Regions from separate parts of the Pseudoalteromonas sp. GB56 genome, predicted to be linked through region 2. Evidence: predicted binding sites of a transcription regulator. Region 2 holds the regulator's gene; each other region holds the start of a gene.
What was found. Region 2 encodes sigma-54, which starts transcription at its own class of promoters, with help from an activator protein. Its sites were predicted from a motif close to GTTGGCACGNNNNTNGNNT; they were not measured.

Region 1 (5,772 bases), 530 kb from region 2:
ACTGCCTTACGGAGCGAAGGTTGCGGTCGGCACTTTTTTGCCGCCAAAAACGTTGAAAGCAGATTCCGTACCTTGGCAGCAGCAAGATATTGCCCTGCAATTGCAAGAAAGCTTTATGACCATTTACACTCAAATGGGGTTTACGGTTGTTGAATACCGCACACGCAATAACATTGCTTTAGAACCCCATGCCGATGTCATGCTTAGTCGAGATGTTGAGCAACTATCGCAACGTCAGGAAATCGACTTCTATGTCACGGGCACGCTTATCGAACAAGAAGATGCGTATGTCGTCAATGTGCGCATGATTGATTCGGATAATAATCAAGTGGTAGCGGCGGCAACCGATTATTTACCTAACACAATTTTGATGCATGCCGATAAAGTGCGTATCACCAATGGCCACTTGCAACGCCGAGCCTACTAACGAGGATTCATCATGAACAAATTAACTTTCACATTATCCCTAAGCATGATTGTTATGCTAAGTGGTTGTTCTGGCACAAATGCATGGTTTTCTGATGAAGATGAAATGAGACAGTATGTAATTTCTCAAAATGAACAGGCAAATCAGCAAGTTCAGGTCATTGGGGCTTCAGCGAGTAATACTTCTGGTACGGATGTAAATGTGTATCAAACCATGGCAAGCCCGATTCAGGTTCACGGCCAACGAGAATTGAACACCAGTAGAAGCGTAAAGAATGTTAATCATTATGTGCAAGCGTTAATGCAAGACATGATTAGCAACATAGATTAGGGCGCTCTTTTGCAGCCTATGGCGGTAACCAGTTTCGTATTTTTAGACAGTGACTATCAGCAAGGCAATTTATTGGGTAACCAATTAGCTGAGAGCTTTATGCATGAACTCCATGAGTTTGGTGTTCCGGTCATTGACTACAAAACAATGGACTATATCCGCGTTACACCGCAGGGAGACTTTACATTTAGCCGTGATTTCCTTGAGCTTGAGCAAGATCACCCCATGTCGCATGTATTAGCTGGCACCTTGGTTAAGCACCAAGGTGGCGTGTTAGTGAATGCGCGTATCGTTGGTTTGAAATCAAAGATGGTCATCGCATCAGCACAAGGGCTGTTGCCTCATGATGTCGTTGATTCATTACTCAGTACTTCAAGCTATGCGGGTGTTGAACTTAAACAGGCGAATTAACGCCCTACCAACAGCGCATTGCAAGCGTATATAGTCTGCTTAAATGACATTAAAGTTCCTGCTCAATCAGCCGATACATTAAAAAAGCTAATTGAGTAGAGAACATGAGTTTGCATCTATTACTTCCGAGCCTGCTTGTGCTGACGATAAACACAGCAGCTATGGGCGCTTCAACGCATGTTGATATCAACCCATTAGAAATAAAAGTCGACACCAAACTACAAAGCACACATCACAAACAACTTGGAGACTACACGCAGCAGTTGGCCCTTAAGCTGAGTGACAGCATGACCAGCCAATATGTGAGTCATATTGCCGTCGCAAGTTTTGTTGATTTCGATCATACCCTGCATAGTACTAACGCTTTGGGAAACCAACTTGCGCAAGAGCTACTTGGCGATCTGCAGCGCTTTGGCTATTCAACGGTCGAACACAAGTTAACCCCTTATATTGAAGTGCAACAAGATGGGGATTTTGTACTCACACGAGACAGTGAAGAACTTGCAAAGAATGTGGGGATTGACCATATATTGACAGGGACTTTGGTGTACCGCCAAAACGGCGTAGTCGTACATGCTCGTGTGGTCGGGACCCGAGACCAAGTCGTTAAAGCAAGTGCGCGACAATTTATTCCATACTTTGTAATTAGTGATTTGATGTCGAACGGTTAGATTATTAGCTGATTACTCTTAAGTTGTTGCTATTCAAGGTTAAATTAGCTGATAATGGGGCCAGTGGCCCCTTAGTTAAATGGATATAACAACCCCCTCCTAAGGGGTAGTTGCAGGTTCGATTCCTGCAGGGGCCGCCAACCTAGTTAAAATGTAGTACTAGCTCGTCCGAACCGCCAATGTGCTCTCCACCGATAAAAATTTGCGGAACAGTTGTTCTGCCTGACACTGCTTTAAGCGTTGTCATGGTAACTTCATTCCCTAACACGATTTCTTCATAGGCCATACCACGCTGTTGAAGCAGCATTTTTGCTTTAGTACAAAATGGGCATCCAGGCTTTGTGAAAATACTGATAGGTTGTGGCTTGATTTGTTGTGGATTGATGTATTCAAGCATGGTGTCTGCATCAGACACTTCAAACGGGTCACCAGGCTTGTTTGGTTCAATAAACATCTTTTCGATAACACCGTCTTTGACAAGCATTGAATAGCGCCAGCTGCGTTTGCCAAAGCCCAAATCATTTTTATCGACCAACATCCCCATGCCATCAGTGAACTCCCCATTACCATCCGGAAGTAAGGTAATGTTGCCAGCTTCTTGGTGCTGTGCCCATGCATTCATAACAAAGGTGTCATTGACTGAAACACAAACAATGTCGTCCACGCCATTTTGCTTGAATACATCAGCAAGCTCGTTGTATCGCGGTAGGTGGGTTGATGAACATGTCGGCGTAAATGCGCCTGGCAAAGAAAAAACAATGACCGTTTTGCCTTTAAAGATTCCTTCGCTGGTAAGCTTGAGCCATTGCTCGCCATCGCGAATAGCAAATGACACATCTGGGATATGTTGACCTTCACTGTTTTTCAATTCATTCATCATGTCGTATTCCTCTTAAATAATGAGCCTAGTCTGACATGGGCGTTATAATCGGTAAAAGGCTATTAATGAATTGAAGTAATCAGTTTTATTGATTGTTTAAAGCAAAGGCGCACCTAATTGCGCCTGAGTGAAGAGCCACAAAGTAGCCTTTCTGTGGCTTGCAGTTGGTTACTTCACCAACACTAAGTCATTGAGTTGGATGTTGCTTAAAGGACGTTTTGAGGTATTCACTGCTACAGCGCTGTGTTGGTATAACTGTTTAATCTCAACGCTAAACAACGAGGTAACTTGCTTGGGCAGATGCTTACCCTCATAAGTGATGGCATTACTGCTGTACGCGAGAGTCAGTTGCTGACCTTCACTCAGGCCATTGCTGCGTCCCAAGTTGATGATTACTTGGTCGCCGTCGATATGTTTAATTTGCCCTTTGGTTGGCAAGCATTGTAGCGTCTGATTGAGATCATACATGACCTGTTCACTTAATTCTGAGATGGTGCGGCCATATTTGCTTTGCCAAAACACACCGCTGTTAACATCGACCAGAGCGGTTTTCTCAAACTCCCACAAGGCTTGGGTTTGATAGGCTTTTTGCCAGATTTTCTCAAAGCTCAAACCATCAAATAAAATAAATTCGACATTAAAGTAACGCTCATAACTGTCATCTTTCCAAAATGCATACCCTTTATCATGTTCATTTCCCACGGATGTATCTGTTATTTGTGAGAACAGCACGTACTGACTGTTACTGGCATCGCTGATGTAATCAATCACATTTTCATCATAGGCATATTGGTTACTGAAGAAACTTTTAACTGAAATAGGGTCTTGGTAGAAGGCCGTTGGTTGCATACTGAGTTGAGCTTGGCTCATCAACGCGTAAAGTTGCTTAGTAAAGGCGTTAGGTATGTCAAATATTTGACCATCGCGTGCTTGTTGTGGGTTCTCCATCGCGGTGCGAGTTAATGCAAAGTGATTTATTACGTTACTTTGTTGGCATTGATTTTCTTCGTTCAATACCTCAATTTGCAGGGTCACAGTTAACATGCCATTTTCTTGTTGCTCTTCGAGCACGTGCATTTGGCCAACAGCGCCTTGACTAGTGAGTGACAACTTATCTTGAGTAAGAACACCGTTAGTGAGTGTTTGCACACTTGAGAGGCTCAACCCTGAATACTGAAGCGCTTGTTTTATAGCGTCACTGATTGCCTGGGAACGAGCTGTCTCTGTGGAGACCTCTTCCATTGATGCGCTACCCGTCGTTTGTAGCCACTGGCCATGCACGTGGGCGCTGCTAAAAGCCATTAAAATAACGATTAATAATACAATAGGGCGCATAACGAATAGCCGCTCATTAATTTCATTAGGATAGAAAAAGCAAAGAGCGTACCAAGTTAGTTGTATAGAAGGTTAAGGATGGCATTCATTGTGCATAGATATTAATAGAAGCAAACGTTCGTCGATGGAGAAAGAGATGCTACGACATATAGCAATAATTTTATTAGCCCTAATTGGCCTTTCGGGGTGCAGTGCTATGTTTGATAAACATGTGGAATATGGCGTACAACAACCAGACAACTACCCAATTCTTCGCGCAATTGGCTATGCACCCATTGCACCGCAGCCAGGGCAAAACTCAGAGCAAAAATCAATAATGGCTATGAAGGCCTCTAAAATCGAAGCTTACCGAGAACTTGCTGAGCAGGTCTATGGTCAGCAGCTCAAAGGTAATACATCAATTGCCAATGCAGTAGCAGGGGATGATTATCTTCAAGCGAAAGTGCAAGGTGTCATTCGTGGCGCTCGTGTAACGCGCAGCTATGTTGTAGGCGACAGCTATGCAACTGAGCTAGAGTTGGATATGAAACTTGTTTACGATTTATATATTACTGAAACTAAGCCACGCAAAGTCAAGAAAGTCACCTACTACTAGGCAGCCGTTCAGCCCATGCGCGACGCGATGTATTTTGACTTGCACATCAAGCCCATCAAACTGGCTTGAAAATTACAAAGATCACTTTGATAAGTTTCTGTCTGTGCTTAAAATGGGTAAATTTAGTGTGAAGTCGCGAAGTTTCACTGCTATGCTGTAAAAAAAGAATAACTAGTAATACCGACGTTGAGCATTTATTCATACCCGTTGCGCATTGGTTCCAACTCCAATGAAATTCGAAGCAAGGATGCTTTTGCGTTGCTTCAAGTAAGTCCACCTGATGTTTGTTTTTCTTTCTCATGGAGGAAGAATGGCTGAAATAAACAGCGTTCCTAGCGCCCCCAACGCCCGCTTGTCACTGCACCTTTACGCATGGATTTTAATGTTGGTTGTAACATTAGTTTGCGTGCTTACAGGCTTTGCAATTGCCAATAGTAGTCTGAAATCCAGTTTATATGAGCAACTCTCACAACAAAGTGATGATCAAGCTGCGGTGTTAGCGTTATCCCTCAGTGAATTACAAAAGAATCCTAGGCAGTTAGAAAAGCTTGTTCGACAGACTTTTGAAAGTGGCCACTTTAGTTTACTCCGATTGGAAGATAACAGAGGACGGGTGATCATCGAACGACGCCATGGTGATACGGAAAACTCAGTGATGCCGAGCTGGTTTCACTACTTGAGTACGTTTGAGTTTGCACCGAGCAAGGCCATTATTACACATGAAGGAACACCTTATGGCGTCTTGTATGTGCAAGCGCAGCAAACTGCTGCAACACAAGCGCTGTGGAGAAACGCCAAATTATTTATGTGGGCAGGGGGAGGATTATTGCTCATCACCTGTTTATTGGTGTCCGGATTTGTCTTTTGGTTATTAACGCCCATAAAACAAATACAGAATCAGGCAGATGCCATAGCCCAAAAGCAGTTTAAGCAATTGGTGCCAGCCAAACCAAAAGAAATTGCGACCTTAATGTTAACAATGAACCACCTCGCAAATCGCTTAAGTCAAAGTATGAGTGATGCACATGAGCGCCTTAAACGAGCGCAGTATTTAGCTCAACACGATGACGTGACGGGCTTTGCGACTAAGCGTCACTTTCTTTCAGGTTTAATCAGCAAACAA
Region 2 (5,772 bases):
GTTCATGGTAATCGTCAAATAAAAGCTGATCGTTTAGAAGCGCACCGCCGCCCAGAACTGGGTGACAATAAGCAACTGCTGATCGCCACGGGTAGTCCAGCGATGTATATAGAAACCATGGAAGATGGTCAGCAAATTACCGCTTCTGCAAAAGAAATTCGCTACGACGTTGCCACGCAAATTTTACAAATCAAAGGTGACGCAAAAATTGAAATGGCTGATCAACAGATCATCGCTGAAACTATCAGCTATGATATAGATAAACAGACCATCAGCGCCGAGAAAGACAAAAATTCAAGTACACGAGTACGCACGACTTTGACACCACAGAGCGAAGAAAAGCCTGAGGAAAAGGAACAACCATGACCACATTGAAGGCGCAAAAATTAGCAAAAAGCTACAAAGGTCGTGAAGTTGTAAAAGACGTAGGACTGGAAGTTAAAGCTGGCAGCATTGTTGGTTTATTGGGCCCAAACGGCGCAGGTAAAACCACGACCTTCTACATGATTGTGGGTCTGGTACCCAGTGACAAAGGCATGATCAGCATAGACGATCAAGACATCACATTGCTGCCAATGCACTCTCGTGCGCGGCTGGGCATAGGCTATTTACCGCAAGAGTCTTCGATATTTCGAAAACTCACCGTTTATCAGAACCTGATGGCGATTTTAGAGACGCGCAAGGACCTAAACAAAGCAGGCCGAGAGGAACAATTAGAAAGCTTGTTGGACGAATTTAATATCCAGCATATTCGCGATTCATTTGGAATGGCATTATCAGGTGGTGAGCGCCGTCGCGTTGAAATTGCTCGCGCTTTAGCCGCAAACCCCAAATTTATCCTTTTAGATGAACCTTTTGCTGGTGTAGACCCTATTTCGGTGTTAGATATAAAGAAAATCATTGAGCACCTGCGAAACCGTGGCATCGGTGTACTTATCACCGACCACAATGTGCGTGAAACCTTAGATGTATGCGAAACCGCTTATATCGTCTCTCACGGTGAATTGATTGCGTCAGGCACACCACAACAAGTGCTCGCCGATCAAACCGTTCGTGATGTTTATTTAGGTGAGCAATTTAGGCTATAACAACAAAAGGATTGTTAGAGTACATGAGGCAATCATTACAGCTGCGCTTAGGCCAGCAATTAACAATGACCCCACAATTGCAGCAAGCTATTCGCTTGTTGCAGCTCAGTACTTTGGATCTTCAACAAGAAATTCAAGAAGCACTTGACGCTAACCCACTCTTAGAAGTCGAAGAAGAAAATTACGCTGACAACGCGAGTGATAAGAACGATAACGAACGCCTACAAAACGGTGAAGACAAAGTCGATGTTGAATCACAAAGCAGCGACCAAATAGAAAGTTCTGACGCATTAAACAACGACTCGATCAGTGATGAATTACCCATGGATGTATCTTGGGATGAATATATCAGTGCAGCTCCCGTAGCTTCAGCAGGTCCAATGCCTGATGATGAGTTTGTCTACCAAGGTGAAACCACCGAGACACTGCACGATTATTTGATGTGGCAACTGCAACTCACCCCATTTAGCCCAGTCGATGAAGCGATTGCGACAGCCATTATTGAAGCAATCGACGACAATGGCTTACTAACCGTTTCTACTGAAGATTTGCTCGAGAGTTTAAATCACGAGGAGCAAGACGTAGAAATCGAACTAGATGAAATTGAAGCTGTCCTAAAAAGAATACAACTCTTTGATCCTGTTGGAATTGGTGCGCGTTCACTACAGGAATGCTTATTGATCCAACTCAATCAATTTTCACCTCAAACCCCTTGGCTTAGTGAAACGAAAGAGGTAATTTGTAATTACATTGATTTGCTAGGTAACCGTGACTATCGCACCTTAATGAAAAAGACTAAGCTTAAAGAAGCTCAGTTAAAAGAGGTGATGACGCTGATACACAGTTTGAGTCCGAAACCTGCCGCAACTATTGTGCGCGAAGAGTCAGAATACGTGATTCCTGATGTATCCGTTAAGAAGGTTAAAGGGCGTTGGCTGGTCGAGTTAAATCCTGACAGCATGCCGAAGATACGAGTTAATGATCATTACGCATCATTAGGCCGTAGCTGTAAATCACAAAGTGACAGCCAGTTTATACGCTCTCACTTACAAGAGGCTAAATGGTTTATAAAGAGCCTGGAACAACGCAACGATACCTTACTCAAAGTAACTAATTGCATTGTTCAACAACAACAGGCATTCTTTGAACATGGCGAAGAAGCGATGAAACCAATGGTCCTCAATGACGTGGCCGAAATGGTTGAGATGCACGAGTCGACAATTTCTCGTGTAACGACCCAAAAATATATGCATACGCCACGTGGGATTTTTGAGTTGAAGTATTTCTTCTCCAGCCATGTGAACACCGAAAATGGAGGTGAATGCTCATCCACAGCGATTCGAGCATTAATCAAGAAGCTAGTAGCGGCGGAAAATGTTGCCAAGCCATTAAGCGACAGCAAAATAGCCGATATACTCGCAGAGCAAGGAATCAAAGTGGCTCGACGAACGATTGCGAAATATCGTGAATCGTTAGCCATACCACCGTCAAATCAACGTAAAAGCTTGATATAGACGTTAGACAAGAAGGAAAATGCTTATGCAATTGAATCTTACCGGTCGTCATGTAGAAATCACAGACTCTCTTCGTAACTATGTGAATAGTAAATTTGCAAAACTTGAGCGTCATTTTGACCATATTAATAATGTGCATGTCATCCTTGATATAGAGAAACTCACACAAAAAGCAGAAGCAACACTTCACGTAAATGGCGGCGAATTATTTGCCACCGCAGAGCACCAAGATATGTATGCGGCGATTGATGGCCTAATTGATAAATTGGATCGCCAAGTAATTAAACATAAAGAGAAATTATCTCGACACTAAAATGAGCTTAGAACATCTTTTCTCCAAGGACTGCAGCAAAGCTGCGGTCCTTTTTAATAGCAAAAAAAGAATGTTGGAGTACCTAGCACAGGTCGCTCATCAACACGCACCGCATTTAAACGAGCAAACCATTCTCGATGCGCTTTTGGCGCGAGAGAAGCTCGGCAGTACTGGCTTTGGGAAAGGCGTCGCAATTCCTCACGGTCGATTGGAAGGCATTGAACAAACCATTGCCATCATAGTCACCAACCGCGAAGCCATTAACTTTGATGCCATAGATAATCGTCCTGTTGATATTTTTGTCGCACTGCTCGTACCAGATAATCAGTGTGATCAACACCTCAAGACCTTAGCGCAAATTGCTGATAGACTTAAAGACAAGCAATTGTGCAAACAGCTGAGAACAGTCACCACAGATCAGGAGCTCTATCAGCTATTTGTGGCCTAATTTAGTCACAGGAAGTTTAAGGGAATTAAAGTGGAATTGATTATTGTCAGTGGTCGCTCTGGTTCAGGTAAGTCTGTCGCTTTGCGCGTATTAGAAGATTTAGGTTATTACTGCGTAGACAATATCCCAGTTAATCTGCTGCCCGCTCTTGTGCGCAGTGTCTCAGACAACTACGACAAAATCGCTGTCAGTATCGATGTGCGAAACTTACCCAAAGAAGAGCAGGAATTCAGTGATATCTTGGCTTATCTTCCTGCATTTTCAAAACCCTCTCTATTTTATCTAGATAGCGACGAGCAAACGCTGATTAAACGTTTTTCTGAAACACGTCGATTGCACCCATTATCGATGCAAAACCTGCCATTAGACATTGCTATTCGTGAGGAAAAGAAACTGTTAGACGTGTTAATCTCGCACGCTAACTTTATTATCGATACGAGCGAACTCAGCGTTCATCAGTTAGCTGAAATGGTGCGTGAAAAAGTCCTCGGTAAGAAAGATAAACCATTACTCATCACCTTTGAGTCATTTGGCTTTAAACACGGCATCCCGAAAAATGCTGATTACGTATTTGATGCGCGCTTCTTACCTAACCCTCACTGGGAACCTGAGCTCAAGCCGCTAACCGGTTTAGATCAGCCAGTAAAAGATTACCTCTCAAGCGATGGTATCGTACAGAAGTTTACTTGGCAGATTCAAACCTTCGTGCAAACTTGGTTACCTCATCTGGAGCGCAATAACCGCAGCTATTTAACGATTGCGATTGGCTGTACTGGCGGTCAACACCGTTCTGTTTATTTAGCGCAGACATTGGGAGAGCGCTTTATGGATACCTACCCAAACGTCAAAATCCGCCACCGTGAACAGGAAAAGTAACCGTGACAGAAGCCACCTTTGTTATCCAGAATAAACTCGGCCTTCACGCCCGCGCCGCTTCTCAGCTCGCGCAATTAGCAATGAATTTTGACGCTAAAATCACCCTCTATCAAGGTGATAAAAGCGCTGAGGCAGACAGTGTTCTCGCACTGTTGCTACTTGAAAGTGGCAAAGGAAAAGAAGTACGAGTAGTGTGTGAAGGCAATGACGAGGAAGGGGCCCTTGTCGCAATTGGGCAATTAATCGCCGAAAAATTCCACGAGCAAGAGTAGCTCCTTCACGGGTGTTCAGTTAAGCAAAAATACCCTCTGTGTTTAGTAATTGTTTATTACCCAAAATATAAACACCCTCTATATCTCATTTACCTTTGGTATCTTTGTCTGAGTTAAGGTAAACTTATCAAGCGCTTGTAAGTGCTCGCTTATAAGCAGATTTCTTCCAGTTTTATCTTTAAGGGAAGCCTATGCCAGAAGCCTATGAACAAGAAAATCCGCTCCAACCACTTCAGGAAATTACTGAAGCCCTTAGCAGCGGCCAGTTTGTTCATGTACGCAGGCTTTTAGCAAAAACAGCGCCCAGTGATACGGCGCTACTTTTAGAGTCTTCCCCACACAAAACACGTTTTAAACTTTGGTCTCTCGTCGATCCTGATGTACAAGGTGATGTTCTCGAAGAACTCTCTGAAGATGTACGTCTAAGTATCATTGCGCGAATGGAACCGGAGCACATTGCTGCTGCGACCGAAGACATGGACGACGATGACCTAGGTGAAGTACTTCGTAGCTTACCTGAGCCAGTCTATAAAGACGTAATCGAGGCGATGGACAGCCAGAATCGCGACCGTGCGACGACGGCTTTGTCATATCAAGAGCGCTCTGCGGGTGCCTTGATGAACACCGATACGGTGACCATTCGTCCTGATGTATCCATTGATGTGGTACTGCGTTATTTACGCCTCAAAGGTGAATTACCTGAAGGCACGGATGAGTTGTACGTGGTCGATAAAGATAACTGTTTTCTCGGTTCTCTGCCGCTTACATCTTTGTTGACGACTATGCCGGACGCGATTGTTCGCGAAGTGATGGATGATGAGTGTGAGTCGATTCCCATCACCATGGATGAATCTGAAGTTGCACAACTGTTTGAGCGTCATAACTGGATTTCAGCACCGGTAGTTGATGAACAAGCACATCTGCTTGGTCGTATCACAATCGATGACATCGTTGACGTTATCCGTGAAGGCGCTGAGCACAGCATGTTAAGTCTTGCGGGTCTAGATGATGAAGAAGACACCTTCGCACCCGTAGTGAAAAGTACCAAGCGCCGCTCTGTGTGGTTGGGTGTTAACTTGCTGACCGCCATGCTCGCCGCCTTTGTTGCCAGCTTCTTTGAGAGCACCTTGGGTATTCTGCCTTTCCTTGCCGTATTGAATGGTATTGTGCCATCAATGGGGGGTGTTGCGGGCTCACAAACCCTAACCCTTGTGATCCGTGGTCTTGCTCTGGGGCATATTAACGACACCAACCAAAAGTT
Region 3 (5,772 bases), 540 kb from region 2:
GACTGGAAAACTGTGCGAATGCTTTTTAAAGACAAGTTATGGCTCAAATATCCCCAGAATCTGTGTATCCAACTTAGTGAACAAACGCTTCAAGATGAAGTAGCGTACACCAGTATTTTAGCGCTTATCGCCAGCGAGCCAGGACTAAGGCAGCGAGTAACGTTAGAATTCTCTCAACATATTTTGCAGCGTTTGCCCGCCGCGGTGTTGAGTTTTTGCAAAGAAGCGAAAACCATTGGTTGCCTGATTGGGTTATGTGATGTTCGAGATGCTGATATCGAGCCTCGGGTGCTGCTTCAATCAGGTATCCAAATCGTAAAATTATCGAATGAATTAGTTTATAACCTAGAAAATGACGAGAGTACGCAACGTCAGGTTCGGGAAATCAGTGCGCATCTACAACAATTTGAAATTGAGTTGGTGGTTGAAGAACTTGCACACAGGTTGCCTTGGTCACTCCTCAGTAGTCTTGGAGTGAAAGCGCGGTTGGTACACGAGTAAGGGGGGGCGTACTTTAGGCTTTCAAGTTGCGAACTAAGGTATTGTCGCTGCGTTTGATACCGCCATCAGCAGCATAGGTGATAGAACTTGGCGCTCCAATTAAGATGTCTTTCAACTGCTTAACACTCAGCTGAGCTTGGTGGGCCGCATGGGCATTAATTTGATTCTGCTCTTTACACTGCACGAGCAATTCTTGGGCGTTCTTAATAAGTTGCTGTTCTTGGTCGTCTGGCTCAGGTTTAGACGCTAGCAACTGGGCGATGTGTTGATCTTGCTTTTGGATATGATTCAGCGCTTCAGCCTTTTGAGGCGTAAGCTCTTTCAACCCAGCACCACTTCTACCCGCAATCGCCGTAAGCTCATCTTTAAGCAAAGCGAGTAAATCCTCCAGACAATTAATCTGTTGGGTGAGTGCTAGAGTTAACGCTGAATCAGCCATACAAGTCGAACTCAAACGCTGCGATATTCTTAGCTAACTTTTCGCCGTCGATCTGATATTTACCTTCGGCAATCGCTTTTTTCAGTTCAGCGACTTTTTGCTCATCAAAACCAGAAGAGCGCTCAGCTTTCTCTTGAAGTGACTTCATTTGGCGTGCTTGAGGTGTCAAGCTAACAGAATCTGTTGCTGCTTTAACATTCGCTTTGCTAGCCGCATCAGTTGTTTGCGACTGACTTGTCTTTTGCTGTTCAATTTTACTTTGAGGTGTATTGTACACCGAGCCTTGTTGGCCTTTATTTACTTGATTAACCATTTGTATTACCTGAGCTAGATTGACCTTTGCATAGGTTATCGGCCATGTGCGTCCTAACTTTAGCACAAAATTTAAATATTAACTGTAACAGTTTCAACCGCTGTAACCTGTGCATTTACTTGTCGACCCGATTTAACATTGCGGACGCGAACATTGTCGCCAATGGCGCCATCTTCCAGTGCTTCACCTGAGGTTTTGATTGTTAACCCATTGATCGTAGCGATAATATTAACGTTGTCGCCTTTACATACCATGCAAAGCTGGTTGGCGTTGATAGGTGAACCCTGGCGAATACTACGCTTACTGCGGCTGCCCACAATTAACTCAGGCTCTTCGACATATTGGGCGCGTACAAAGTGTTGCGGACGCATAGCGACCGTGACGCTTTGTGCATCGATTAATTGGCCGCGGCCGATGTTTTCTTTCGCAACCACTATAGGAGAAAGTTTTTCAATGCGAACATGGACATACTGTGTCCACACAGCGGGAGAATTACATTTAAGTTGTACGGCTACCTGCCGATTAAATGGGGGAGAGGTTGCAGCAACCATCTCTGGCAGTTGTTCACAATAGCGTTCGGGAATACGCGAATCCAAATCCACAGCGTGAACTTGGAGTTGCTGATCCGGCAGAATTTTAGCTATGTTGCTTATATGTTGTTCGGCTAGCGTTTGTAGTCGCTCGTGGTCGTAAAGGGTATTTTCACCAGCATGAACCACCGCAACACTGCTCACAGCCATAACTAAAAGTAACGATAAGCTATGGAATAATTGAATTTTTTTGAACATACTCATTGTGTTTCGACTATGCTTATTGGGTAAAACAAGGTATAAGTACGGGGGTGTCAATTAACAGACACACAGCCGTATTTATGCTGATATATTTGATAAGAAGCAAAAAGCGTTCCCATCTGGCGCGAACACGCAGTAGTAAAGTTAATGCTAGGAGAATCCGATGGCTGGCATATTAGATTCCGTCAATCAACGTACCCAATTAGTAGGGCAAAATCGCCTTGAACTATTATTGTTCAAATTGAAAGGACGCCAGCGATTCGGTATCAACGTCTTTAAAGTACGAGAAGTACTTCAGTGTCCACCGTTGACCAACATGCCAAAGAGCAACCAATACATTAGAGGCGTTGCTCACATCCGTGGCCAAACTATCTCTGTGATAGATTTATCAATGGCTGTAGGTGGACCGGCAATTACAGATTTAAAAGATTGTTTCGTTATCATTGCGGAGTACAACCGAACCGTTCAAGGTTTTCTTGTTGGTGGCGTTGAACGTATTGTTAACATGAATTGGGAAAAAATAATGCCTCCTCCAACCGGGGCGGGCCGTTATTCTTACCTTACCGCCGTGACCGAAATTGACGGTGAGCTAGTCGAAATCCTCGATGTTGAAAAAATTCTCGCCGAGATAAGCCCGGTTAATACCGAGGTAAGTGAAGGCATTATCTCTGACGGTGAAATGCAGCGAGATATAGGCGAGCGTATCGTATTTATTGCCGATGATTCGGCTGTGGCACGTAATCAGGTGAAACGAGCACTTGAGCCTTTAGGTGTGCAAACAGAACTCGCTAAAAATGGTAAAGAAGCGTTAATACGCCTGCGTGAAATAGCTCAGCTCGATTGTCAAAATGATATTACTGAGCGTGTTGCTTTGTTGATTTCGGACGTAGAAATGCCCGAAATGGATGGCTACACCTTAACTGCAGAAATTAAAGCGGATCCAAAGCTCGCTCCTTTGCACGTTATTCTCCATACTTCTTTGAGCGGTGTCTTTAACCAAGCCATGATTCAAAAAGTAGGGGCAGACGATTTTATTGCAAAGTTTAATCCAGACGAATTAGCAACGGCAGTGAAGAAGTGGGTCCACTGCGACTAGGGACCCAGCATATTGGCCTAAGTTAACCTGATTTTAGAGAGTGTAATTTGGAAAATAAGCACTTAGAGCTTAACGAGTACAATCAGTTTCGAGCTTTTTTGGAACAGCAATGTGGCATCGTCCTTGGCGAGAATAAACTGTATCTCGTGAAAAGCCGTCTTGCGCCATTAATGGCGCGCTTCGATGTTGAAAGCTTGTCGCAGCTAGTGGTTAAAACGCTCAGTCCCCATGAGCGGCAACTTCGTGCCGCTGTTGTCGATGCGATGACAACAAATGAAACTTTGTGGTTTCGTGATTCTTATCCATTTGAGTTATTAAAAACTCGCTTACTGCTTGAGTTCAAAGACTTACGCCGGCCTGTGAAAATTTGGTCAGCGGCAAGTTCTTCGGGGCAGGAGCCTTATTCGATTGCCATGTCCATAGCCGAGTATCAGCAAAGCCGCCCAGGCATGCTGGGGTCTGGCGCACAAATTGTCGGAACGGATATTTCTAATACCATGCTCGATATTTGTAAAAACGCGGAGTACGATTCATTGGCACTGGCACGGGGCCTCAGCGCGGAAAGGCGTAAGAAATTTTTTACCGACAGTGGCAATGGCATGGCAAAAGTGAATGACAACGTCAAGCGTATGGTGAGTTTCCGTCATCTCAATCTGCTCGATTCATACGCCCTGTTAGGCAAGTTCGATATTATCTTTTGTCGCAACGTTTTGATTTATTTTTCACCTGAGTTAAAAGCAAAAATTATCAATCAATTTGCACAAGCACTAAATCCTCGCGGCTACCTCTTTCTTGGAGCCAGTGAATCTATGACAGGGTTGAGCGATCAATTTGAAATGATCCGTTGTAACCCTGGAATTATCTACCAAAAAAAATCATAAAATCATAGTGTTAACACCTATGGTATAAGAATTGCTGTAGCCCTCTTCACAGAGTCAAAAAATTGGAGAGGCTATGGCTATCAGTTTCGATAAAGCATTTGGTGTGCATCCGCACGCTATGCTCATACGTTCTCAGCGTGCCGAATTATTAGCATCAAATATCGCTAATGCAGATACTCCTGGGTATAAAGCAAAAGACATCGATTTTGCCTCCGCTTTAAAAGCGGCAAAAAGTGGGCAGATGCATGGCAACAGCATGGTCCGTACACACCCAGAACACCTCAGCGCAAGCACTCAGGTTTCATCCGGAGAAACAAAATTTCGCGTTCCAAATCAACCAGATACAGGCGATGGTAATTCGGTAGATATACAAGTGGAACGGAATTTGTATACACAGAATGCAATAGAGTATCAGGCCAGCCTAAGCTTTATGACCTCGAAGATTATGGGTCTTAAGAAAGCGCTAGGCGGTCAAGGAGCATAACCATGAGTTTATTTAACGTATTTGATGTATCAGGGTCTGCGATGAGTGCACAAAATGTGCGTCTCAACACGACAGCAAGTAACCTTGCAAATGCCAACTCGGTTAGCTCTTCGGTGGAGCAAACATACCGCTCTCGCCAACCTGTTTTTGCCGCTGAACTTCAGCAAGCAGTGGGTAAGCAGCACGGTGAGTCAGTTGGTGTGAAAGTGTTGGGTGTAGTGGAAAGTAACAAGCCACTGCAAATTGAATACAACCCTGGTCACCCAATGGCAGACGAAAATGGTTACATCTATAAACCAAACGTCAATGTTGTTGAGGAAATGGCAAACATGATTTCTGCTTCACGCTCTTATCAGACCAACGTGCAAATAGCTGATTCAGCCAAGCAAATGTTGACAAAGACATTACAGCTTGGTCGTGGATAAAGTGAGGGATAGAGCATGACTACCAATGTGCAATCTACCGCCGGTGTAGGCTCGTTGTATTGGGACAATACAACGCCTAAAACCGAGGAAAAAAACGATGAGTTAACACAAGAGGATTTCTTTAGCTTGTTAACTCAGCAATTGTCTTATCAAGACCCCAGTAAACCGGCGGACAATGACCAGATGATTGCGCAAATGACCAACTTCACTATGGCTGAAGGTATATCAAAGTTAAATGAAAACTTTGCTTCTTTAGCTGCTTCAATGACGTCTAATTCTGCATTGCAAGCCTCTACTTTAGTAGGAAAAAAAGCATTGCTTGAGTCCGATACTATTGAGCTAAACAGTGGTGAAGTGAGCAAAGGTACTGTGCTTGCTCCTGAGGCAGTCGATAACTTGACTCTCACTATCAAAGATAAATCAGGACAAATTGTCGATACGATTGATCTGGGTACTCAGGCAGCAGGAGCGATTCGATTTGAGTGGAACGGGGTAGACAAAGACGGTCAGCCATTCCCTCCAGGTGAGTACCAAATTGTTGCAGAGGGCAGTGTTAACGGCGAGTTTAACTCATTGCCTCTGGCTACGTTTAAGAATATCGAAAGCGTTAATATCAATGGCGCGAATGGGATTATCGTCAACACCAAAGAGGGCGCGGTAAGGCTGTCTGAGGTTGCTGAGATTTCTGTATAAAGACTTTGCCGATAGGCACTAATCGAAGAGGTGAAACATGAGTTTCAATATAGCATTAACAGGGCTTGCGGCAGCCCAAAAAGACCTTGACGTTACTGCGAACAACATCGCCAACGTTAATACCACCGGTTTTAAAGAGTCTCGCGCCG

Region 1: the regulator sigma-54 is predicted to act here: its motif matches at 4,092-4,110, upstream of ACH19P_RS05940 (flagellar assembly protein T N-terminal domain-containing protein).
Region 3: the regulator sigma-54 is predicted to act here: its motif matches at 2,145-2,163, upstream of flgA (flagellar basal body P-ring formation chaperone FlgA).

Annotation. Positions count from the first base shown of each region.
Region 1 is NZ_JBPCHK010000001.1:1,266,590-1,272,361, forward strand. It holds gene ACH19P_RS05910 (FlgO family outer membrane protein) at 1-427, shown strand, start outside; gene ACH19P_RS05915 (hypothetical protein) at 440-757, shown strand; gene ACH19P_RS05920 (FlgO family outer membrane protein) at 776-1,168, shown strand; gene ACH19P_RS05925 (FlgO family outer membrane protein) at 1,273-1,839, shown strand; tRNA gene ACH19P_RS05930 (tRNA-Arg) at 1,905-1,979, shown strand; gene ACH19P_RS05935 (glutathione peroxidase) at 1,982-2,716, opposite strand; gene ACH19P_RS05940 (flagellar assembly protein T N-terminal domain-containing protein) at 2,888-4,054, opposite strand; gene ACH19P_RS05945 (LPP20 family lipoprotein) at 4,251-4,649, shown strand; gene ACH19P_RS05950 (LapD/MoxY N-terminal periplasmic domain-containing protein) at 4,960-5,772, shown strand, end outside.
Region 2 is NZ_JBPCHK010000001.1:734,663-740,434, reverse strand. It holds gene lptA (lipopolysaccharide transport periplasmic protein LptA) at 1-366, shown strand, start outside; gene lptB (LPS export ABC transporter ATP-binding protein) at 363-1,088, shown strand; gene ACH19P_RS03475 (RNA polymerase factor sigma-54) at 1,112-2,602, shown strand; gene hpf (ribosome hibernation promoting factor) at 2,628-2,915, shown strand; gene ptsN (PTS IIA-like nitrogen regulatory protein PtsN) at 2,917-3,363, shown strand; gene rapZ (RNase adapter RapZ) at 3,394-4,239, shown strand; gene ACH19P_RS03455 (HPr family phosphocarrier protein) at 4,242-4,511, shown strand; partial or broken gene mgtE (magnesium transporter) at 4,703-5,772, shown strand, end outside.
Region 3 is NZ_JBPCHK010000001.1:1,272,982-1,278,753, forward strand. It holds gene ACH19P_RS05955 (EAL domain-containing protein) at 1-501, shown strand, start outside; gene flgN (flagellar export chaperone FlgN) at 515-940, opposite strand; gene flgM (flagellar biosynthesis anti-sigma factor FlgM) at 933-1,253, opposite strand; gene flgA (flagellar basal body P-ring formation chaperone FlgA) at 1,325-2,047, opposite strand; gene ACH19P_RS05975 (chemotaxis protein) at 2,208-3,140, shown strand; gene ACH19P_RS05980 (CheR family methyltransferase) at 3,188-4,021, shown strand; gene flgB (flagellar basal body rod protein FlgB) at 4,095-4,505, shown strand; gene flgC (flagellar basal body rod protein FlgC) at 4,508-4,930, shown strand; gene ACH19P_RS05995 (flagellar hook assembly protein FlgD) at 4,946-5,623, shown strand; gene flgE (flagellar hook protein FlgE) at 5,661-5,772, shown strand, end outside.